DNA from 4 places in the Enterobacter wuhouensis genome. Region 3 is predicted to be linked to each of the others. Evidence: predicted binding sites of a transcription regulator. Region 3 holds the regulator's gene; each other region holds the start of a gene.
What was found. The regulator PurR, encoded in region 3, represses purine synthesis genes. The targets are predictions, from matches to a motif close to CANGCAAACGTTTGCNTG.
Positions count from the first base shown of each region.

Region 1 (2,204 bases), 940 kb from region 3:
ACCTGGGGAGGCGAATCGCTGTCGCGCGAGCTGGAGTCTGCCCAGGAGAAGGTGCTGGCAATACTGCCGGAGGAAAGCAGGCGCAAGGCTGAGCAGACGCGGATCTACGCGCCGGACATTGCGCTTCAGCCGCATTCGCGCAGCGGGTTTGATGTGATCCATCAGGCGATATCCGCCCAGCGCGTGCTGGCGCTGCATTATCGTGATGAAGCCGGGCAGCTCTCAAAGCGCGAGGTTCAGCCGCTGGGGCTGTTCTTCTGGGGCGAGCACTGGCTGCTGGCCGCATGGTGTGAACGGCGCGATGACTACCGCTGCTTCCGGCTCGACAGGTGTTTGAATATCGCATTGACGGAAAGACGCTTCAGCGAGAGTGCGGACAGGTCTTTGGCGGATTTTTTGCGGAAGGTTAAGCAGTAAAAAGCCAGCTTTTGAGCTGGCTTTTTTGCCCGGCGGCGCTGCGCTTGCACGGGCCTACAGGTTTTGTAGGCCGGGTAAGGCGTAGCCGCCACCCGGCACCAACCACAAGGTTAGAAGTTATAACCCACCACCAGGTAACCACCCCAACCGGTAGAACGGACGTTTTCTTTCATCCAGCTCAGGTCGGCATCGTCATTCCACTGGCCGCCGTTGTGCCAGTAACGCGCGACGACAGAGTAGTGCCAGTGATCGTAGTTCAGCGCCAGGATATGGCTTGAGGCGATAGAGTCGTTGGTACGCTGCTTGATGCCGTTCTCTGCGTAAGCACTCTTGTCGCCCAGGTCTGAACCCCAGTCAAAGTTGGTGAAGCCGATGTAGCTCAGGTTACCGCCCCACAGCTGGGTGATTGGCACAAAGTACTTCACTTTGAAACGGTAGCCGTCCCAGTCGTTTTCGTTCTCAGCACCGTAGTTCTGCCACTGGTATTTCGCGTACACGTTCATGGACAGGCTCATCGGCAGGCCGGTGTCGATGTCGGTACCCAGACCCATATACCAGGTGCTCTGACGACCGGACTTGTTACGGCCCATGTCGTAGATGTAGTTGTTGGCGAAATACCACTCTTTAAACGGACCAAAGCTCAGGTCTGCACCGGTCAGCTTATCGATGGAGAAGCGCGGTTCGATTTCCATGAACAGCGGGGAACCGTGGTTCCAGATACCTTTCGCATCGGTGTTACCGCCGAAGAAGACCGGTGCATCCATATAGCCATAGAAATCAAACCAGTCTTTCTTGGCGAACGCTTCGTATTCCAGGTAGGTATCGTTGCGGATCTGAGGTCCGAAACGGGTGTGGTAGCTGCCTACCACGTTAACGCTCTGGTGCCACCAGTCGGAGAGGTATTGTGGTTTATCGTTTTCCGCTGCGTTAACAGTGAAGGAGGTGGAAAGTGCCAGTACTGCACCGGCTGCGAGTAATGTTTTTTTCATAATCATGCCACTGATTGAAATTCCCTTCCGGGAGTGAAAAATGCGCGATTTGCGTATCAAAATATTTCGTGTTTCTGCGGAGCCTATTATAGGAATCCCTGCTCACAAAAATATGTGTTGTTTCACATATCTCTCATGCACGTAATCGATTGCGTTCACGTTTGCGTACTTTAAACGGCGGGGATTGTAACGGCAATCATTTATGTTGCCAATCTTTGCGGGATGTAAATGTTAGCGGAGTGACATTGCACTCCGCTAAGAAGGAGGGAAATTACTGCGCGGCGGGCTGAATATCGTGGATGCGAATAAAGCCCAGCTGGTCCAGCGTTAGGCCGCTCAGTTGAACCGGGATATCAACGTCGCTCGGCGCAAGCGTGCTCGCCGGAGCGGTGAACAGCTGGTTCTTCACGTTCACTTCCTGGTAATTCTCCGTCGTGCCCTGAATCTGCCCCCACTCTACGGTGCCGCTAAAGGCGGGCAGGGGATCGTTCGATTCCCCCTGAATGCGTAATGTTGCGCGAGTACCATCCGCGTTCGCTGCAACATTCACCAGGGACATCTTTAAGGTGCCGATCTGGCTGTTGAGGCGTGCAGGCGTATTGGCACCGGGCAGGAGGTACACCCCGCTGCTGGACTTCGCATTCAGCGCATTTTGCTGGGTAATCTTGACGGTTTCTTTGTTCAGCTTGTCCATCGCCGTATTCAGCGTGTTCACGCTTTGTTTCATCTGGCGAACTTCGGTCTGCTGTGCGCAGGCGCTAAGGGTGAAGAGGCTCCCCACCAGCAAAATTTTCAGGT
Region 1 is NZ_CP142124.1:1,124,024-1,126,227, forward strand. Features, by position in the region: gene VPX56_RS05360 (helix-turn-helix transcriptional regulator) at 1-417, shown strand, start outside; gene VPX56_RS05365 (nucleoside-specific channel-forming protein Tsx) at 528-1,406, opposite strand; gene VPX56_RS05370 (SadB/YajI family lipoprotein) at 1,678-2,204, opposite strand, start outside.
Region 1: the regulator PurR is predicted to act here: its motif matches at 1,545-1,562, upstream of VPX56_RS05365 (nucleoside-specific channel-forming protein Tsx).

Region 2 (2,204 bases), 1.4 Mb from region 3:
CACCGCAATGCGGTAGCCTTTGCCGTTTGGCTTGCGGGTAAGAGAATACTGGCGGATCTCCTGATGCGGGAATCCTTCAGGCTTCAGCCACACGCCCAGATACTGGCCCGGCTGGTAGTCAGCCACCGGCTGGCCATCAACCGGCTCGAATTCAAAACTGGTGATCAAGGCGCTACGCGGGGTTTTTTCAACGATACGGAAGGCGCGGGTGCCTTCCCAGCCGCCGTTTTTAGCCGCGTTTTCGCTGTAGATCTGCGCTTCGCGGTTGATAAACACGTTTGCCAGCACGCCGTAGGCTTTGCCCCAGGCGTCCAGCACCTCCTGGCCCGGGCTGAACATCTCGTCCAGCGTGGCCAGAAGGTGGCCGCCAACGATGTTGTACTGCTCGGGTTTGATCTGGAAGCTGGTATGTTTCTGCGCAATTTTCTCTACCGCAGGCAGCAGCGCCGCCAGATTTTCAATATTGCTGGCGTAGGCGGCGATGGCGTTAAACAGCGCTTCACGCTGGTCGCCGTTGCGCTGGTTGCTCATGTTGAAAATCTCTTTCAACTCCGGGTTGTGAGCGAACATGCGATCGTAAAAATGGGCGGTCAGCTTAGGGCCGGTTTCGACAAGCAGGGGAATAGTAGCCTTAACGGTAGCGATGGTTTGAGCGTCTAACATAGCAACTTCCTTCAAATGTTACTTTAATGATGTATTTTATATGCATCTTATAAAAATACCCCTGCAATGTAAATGGTTCTTTGCATCGTGAAAAATATGCATCACAAACCTGAAAAGAAATCCGTTGAAAATGACGAGGGCTTTATTGCTCAAACCCTTGCGTGGCGCATAGGAAAACGTTTGCGTAAAATCGTTTGTCAAGACCTGTTATCACAGAACGATTCAGTTATACTGTTGCCCGTCGTCCATCAGGACTGCCTTTTCAGGCCAAAATTTACTTGTTAGCTGAGTCAGGAGATGCGGATGTTAAAGCGTGAAATGAACATTGCCGATTATGATGCCGAACTGTGGCAGGCTATGGAGCAGGAAAAAGTACGTCAGGAAGAGCACATCGAACTGATCGCCTCCGAAAACTACACCAGCCCGCGCGTTATGCAGGCGCAGGGTTCTCAGCTGACCAACAAATACGCTGAAGGTTATCCGGGCAAGCGCTACTACGGCGGTTGCGAATACGTTGATATCGTTGAGCAGCTGGCTATCGACCGTGCCAAAGAGCTGTTTGGCGCTGACTACGCGAACGTACAGCCGCACTCCGGCTCCCAGGCTAACTTCGCCGTTTACACCGCGCTGCTGCAGCCGGGCGACACCGTTCTGGGTATGAACCTGGCGCAGGGCGGCCACCTGACTCACGGCTCCCCGGTTAACTTCTCCGGCAAGCTGTACAACATCATTCCTTACGGTATCGATGAGTCCGGCAAAATTGACTACGAAGACATGGCTAAGCAGGCCAAAGAGCACAAGCCGAAGATGATCATCGGCGGCTTCTCCGCATACTCCGGCGTAGTTGACTGGGCAAAAATGCGTGAAATCGCAGACAGCATCGGCGCTTACCTGTTCGTTGATATGGCGCACGTTGCGGGCCTGATTGCCGCTGGCGTTTATCCGAACCCGGTTCCACACGCTCACGTTGTGACCACCACCACCCACAAAACCCTTGCTGGTCCACGCGGTGGCCTGATCCTGGCGAAGGGCGGCGACGAAGATCTGTACAAGAAACTGAACTCTGCCGTGTTCCCAAGCGCGCAGGGCGGCCCGCTGATGCACGTGATCGCGGCGAAAGCCGTGGCGCTGAAAGAAGCGATGGAGCCTGAGTTCAAGGTATATCAGCAGCAGGTTGCCAAGAACGCCAAAGCGATGGTGGAAGTGTTCCTGAACCGTGGCTACAAAGTGGTATCCGGCGGTACTGAAAACCACCTGTTCCTGCTGGATCTGGTTGATAAGAACCTGACCGGTAAAGAAGCTGACGCTGCCCTGGGCCGCGCCAACATCACCGTGAACAAAAACAGCGTGCCTAACGATCCGAAGAGCCCGTTCGTGACCTCCGGTATCCGTATCGGTTCTCCGGCCGTAACGCGCCGCGGCTTCAAGGAAGCGGAAGTGAAAGAGCTGGCGGGCTGGATGTGTGACGTTCTGGACAACATCAATGACGACGCGGTTATCGAGCGCGTTAAAGGTAAAGTTCTGGATATCTGCGCACGCTT
Region 2 is NZ_CP142124.1:3,464,992-3,467,195, reverse strand. Features, by position in the region: gene hmpA (NO-inducible flavohemoprotein) at 1-663, opposite strand, end outside; gene glyA (serine hydroxymethyltransferase) at 967-2,204, shown strand, end outside.
Region 2: the regulator PurR is predicted to act here: its motif matches at 833-850, upstream of glyA (serine hydroxymethyltransferase).

Region 3 (2,204 bases):
TTCATGGGTCAACTCCGGATGCCGTGTCGGAGTGCGACACAGGAATAAGAAGTCAAAAGCATGACATCAATCACAAAAAATGAGAAGTTAACATTTTGGCAAAAGATTTTTGCCGGAGAAGTAACAATCGGGGCAAGTTCGGAGAGAGCAAGCGCTCCCCCCGATTAAATCAGTGCAGTACAGCCGTCAGACCCGCAGCAACAATCAGAGCCAGCACGATAACGGTGGTGGTCAGCGAAAACTTAAGATCGGTACTCATCAATTTTTCTCCTTTTAATCACCCTACGAAAAGTGAGCTTGCTCATTTTTACACAGTTTACGTCAAAAATCTTCCAGGATTTAAACTGATATCCACTTTAGCTCTTCCCCTTTTCATCAAGATAGGACAAAATTCCACGCTAAATTTATTAGCGTACCGGCCATTGACCCCCTCCTGACGTCCTGTGTCGTTTTCCCGGCGTGTCGCAATTCCAGATTGCGTAATAAGGGTGAGAGAAGGCAAACGTTTACCTTCATGTTTTTCAGGAGCTTAGGATATGGTCTGGAGTGACATTTAATGGCAACAATAAAAGACGTAGCAAAACGCGCAAACGTTTCCACTACAACCGTATCACATGTAATTAACAAAACCCGCTTTGTTGCTGAAGAGACGCGCAATGCGGTCTGGGCCGCTATCAAGGAACTGCACTACTCGCCGAGTGCGGTGGCGCGCAGCCTGAAGGTGAATCACACCAAATCTATCGGCCTGCTGGCTACCAGCAGCGAAGCGGCCTATTTTGCCGAGATTATCGAAGCGGTTGAGAAAAACTGCTTCCAGAAAGGCTATACCCTCATTCTGGGGAACGCGTGGAACAACATTGAAAAACAGCGTGCCTATCTGTCGATGATGGCGCAAAAGCGCGTCGATGGCCTTCTGGTCATGTGTTCCGAGTACCCGGAGTCCGTGCTTTCCATGCTGGAAGAGTACCGCCACATTCCGATGGTGGTGATGGACTGGGGCGAAGCGCGAGCCGACTTCACCGACTCGGTGATTGATAACGCGTTTGAAGGCGGCTACATGGCAGGCCGTTACCTGGTGGAACGCGGCCACCGCGAGATTGGCGTGATCCCAGGCCCGCTGGAGCGAAATACCGGCGCAGGCCGTCTGGCCGGCTTTATGAAAGCCATGGAAGAAGCGCTCATCACCGTGCCGGAAAACTGGATCGTGCAGGGTGACTTTGAGCCAGAATCGGGCTATCGCGCCATGCAGCAAATTGTCTCCCAGCAGCACCGCCCGACTGCGGTCTTCTGCGGTGGGGATATCATGGCAATGGGTGCCCTCTGCGCGGCGGACGAGCTGGGTCTGCGCGTGCCGCAGGATATTTCCGTGATCGGGTATGACAACGTGCGTAACGCCCGCTTCTTTACGCCGGCGCTGACCACTATCCACCAGCCGAAAGATTCGCTGGGCGAAACGGCCTTCAACATGCTGATGGACAGGATCGTCAACAAGCGTGAAGAATCCCAGTCCATCGAGGTCCACCCGCGCCTTATCGAGCGCCGTTCCGTTGCGGATGGCCCGTTCCGCGACTACCGTCGTTAATCGTTTTACGGGAGCCAGCTACGCTGGCTCCCGTAACCACTCCCGATTAAGCGTTTCGCTGTCGCCCAGGTAATCCAGCAGCCAGGCCATTGCGGGCGACACGTCATTTTGCTGCCAGGTCAGGCAGCAGGCCGCATCCGGGAACGGGTTCTCCAGCGTAAGCGCCACCCATTCTCCGGTATCGATACGCGGACGCGCAAAATGAACCGGCACCATTCCCACGCACAAACCGGCGGAAAGGCAGGTTGCTGAGGATCCCCAGTCAGGGGCAACGACGCGACGCTGGTTGTCCAGCAGCCAGGTAATACGCTTCGGCAGCGAGCGCGACGTATCCTCAAGCACCAGCGACGGCCAGCTGCGCAGCGTGTCGTCGCTCAGCGGCCCTTCCATCGCCGCCAGCGGATGATGGCTCGCCACCACGCAGTTCCAGCTCAGCATGCCCATATCACGAAACGCATAGCGTCCGCCCACGGGGATCGCCTGCGTTGCGCCAATCGCCATCTCTGCCCTGCCGTCTGCCAGCGCGTCCCAGACGCCGTTGAACACCTCCTGCGACACGCGCAGCTCGACGTCCGAAAAATGGCGATAGAAATCAACAACCATCTGCCGCGTACGTTCGGGT
Region 3 is NZ_CP142124.1:2,064,735-2,066,938, reverse strand. Features, by position in the region: gene VPX56_RS09910 (MFS transporter) at 1-5, opposite strand, end outside; gene cydH (cytochrome bd-I oxidase subunit CydH) at 170-259, opposite strand; gene purR (HTH-type transcriptional repressor PurR) at 557-1,582, shown strand; gene punR (DNA-binding transcriptional activator PunR) at 1,601-2,204, opposite strand, start outside.

Region 4 (2,204 bases), 1.9 Mb from region 3:
CGGCGCGAACAAAAATCGGTTTGGTCACGTTGACCGGCATTTCGCGATTGCGGATTTGCACCACCGCCGTGTCGCCAATGCCCGCCGGCACGCGTGCCAGTGCAATACTGTAGCCGAGCGTCGGGGAGAAGGTTCCGCTGGTGATCACGCCTTCGCGATGATTGCCGTCGGCATCGGTGAAGCGCACCGGCAGTTCGCCGCGCAGCACGCCTTTTTCCTTCATCACCAGGCCAACCAGCTGTTCAGTGCCCTTCTCACGCTGCATTTCCAGCGCTTCACGGCCAATAAAGTCGCGGTCAGCCGGTTCCCATGCGATGGTCCAGCCCATGTTGGCCGCCAGCGGGGAGACGCCTTCGTCCATCTCCTGGCCGTAGAGGTTCATGCCCGCTTCCAGACGCAGCGTATCGCGCGCGCCCAGACCCGCAGGCTTCACGCCCGCTTCCACCAGCGCACGCCAGAAATCGGCGGCCTTCTCGTTCGGCATCGCAATTTCGTAGCCCGCTTCACCCGTGTAGCCAGTGGTGGCGATAAACAGATCGCCCGCCTGCACGCCGAAGAAGGGCTTCATGCCTTCGGTTGCTTTGCGCTGCTCGTCGGTAAACAGAGACGCGGCTTTCGCCTGCGCGTTCGGCCCCTGCACGGCGATCAGCGACAGATCGTCACGAACGGTGATGTCGATGGCATAAGGTTCGGCGTGTTGGGAAATCCAGGAGAGGTCTTTTTCGCGGGTGGCGGAGTTTACGACGAGGCGGAAGAAATCTTCGGTAAAGTAATAGACGATAAGGTCATCAATCACGCCGCCCGAGGCGTTCAGCATGCCGGTATAGAGCGCTTTACCCGGCGTCTTCAGTTTGGCGACGTCATTTGCCAGCAGATAACGCAAAAACTCCCGGGTGCGGCTGCCGCGCAGATCGACAATCGTCATATGGGACACGTCGAACATACCGGCATCGGTGCGCACCGCGTGGTGCTCATCAATCTGCGAGCCGTAGTGCAGCGGCATCATCCAGCCGTGGAAGTCCACCATGCGGGCGCCGCATAACACGTGTTGTTCGTACAAAGGAGTCTGTTGAGCCATCTTGTCCTCGTTGAAAAATTCACCGTGAAACCCGGTATCGGCCTCGTTCCCGAATGCCGACGCAAACGTTCTCTTTTACCTGAACTTACCACCGAAACCGGCGGTTAACCATAAGGTAAAACGGGTCATCACATTAGCTTATGACCAAAAAACGTTGAAAAGCCTACAGAGTTATTCACTGGAAAAATGCGATTAAACCCGCACAAAATTAACAATGATCTAACAGGATTTAGCACATGGTGATATTTCGTGCGGAAAAATGGGCCGAATTTCCGTCCCTTCAAAAACACGACATTAGATTATCTAATGCGAAAAACAGCGTGGAATTAGAATATTTCAAACGAGGGAATTTCCCCGGCGCGGAGGCCGGGGAAGTAAAGTGTGACGGGGGTCTAACTTAGCGCAGCCAGTCCGGCAGGTCGTTAAGACCCATCGCCTGGCGAAGGAGCTGTGGCTTAACGCCAGGAAGCGTATCGGCCAGTTTAAGACCGATATCGCGCAGCAGTTTTTTCGCCGGATTTGCCCCGGCAAACAGCTCGCGGAAGCCCTGCATTCCCGCCAGCATCATCGCCGCGCTGTGCTTGCGGCTGCGCTCGTAGCGGCGCAGATAGAGATGCTGACCAATGTCCTTACCTTCGCGGTGCAGGCGACGCAGCTCTTCTACCAGCTCCGCCGCATCCATAAAGCCAAGGTTGACACCCTGCCCGGCCAGCGGATGAATGGTATGCGCTGCATCACCCACCAGCGCCAGACGGTGCGCGGCAAACTGACGCGCGTAGCGGCCGGTTAGCGGGAAGACCTGGCGCTCGCTTTCAAGGGTGCACAAGCCAAGGCGGTTATCAAAGGCCACGCACAGCGCCTGGTTGAAGGCGTCCGGCGTTGCTTCCTGCATCTGCTGGGCTTTTTCCGGCACCAGGGACCAGACGATAGAGCACAGGTGTGGATCGCTTAGCGGCAGGAAGGCCAGAATGCCGTCGCTATGGAAAATCTGCCGCGCCACGCCGCCGTGCGGCTCTGCTGTACGAATGGTGGCAACCATCGCGTGATGACGATAATCCCAGTAGGTCAGCGGAATATCCGCCTTGTTGCGCAGCCAGGAGTTGGCGCCATCGGCACCCACCACCAG
Region 4 is NZ_CP142124.1:3,946,383-3,948,586, forward strand. Features, by position in the region: gene gcvT (glycine cleavage system aminomethyltransferase GcvT) at 1-1,078, opposite strand, end outside; gene ubiI (FAD-dependent 2-octaprenylphenol hydroxylase) at 1,476-2,204, opposite strand, start outside.
Region 4: the regulator PurR is predicted to act here: its motif matches at 1,137-1,154, upstream of gcvT (glycine cleavage system aminomethyltransferase GcvT).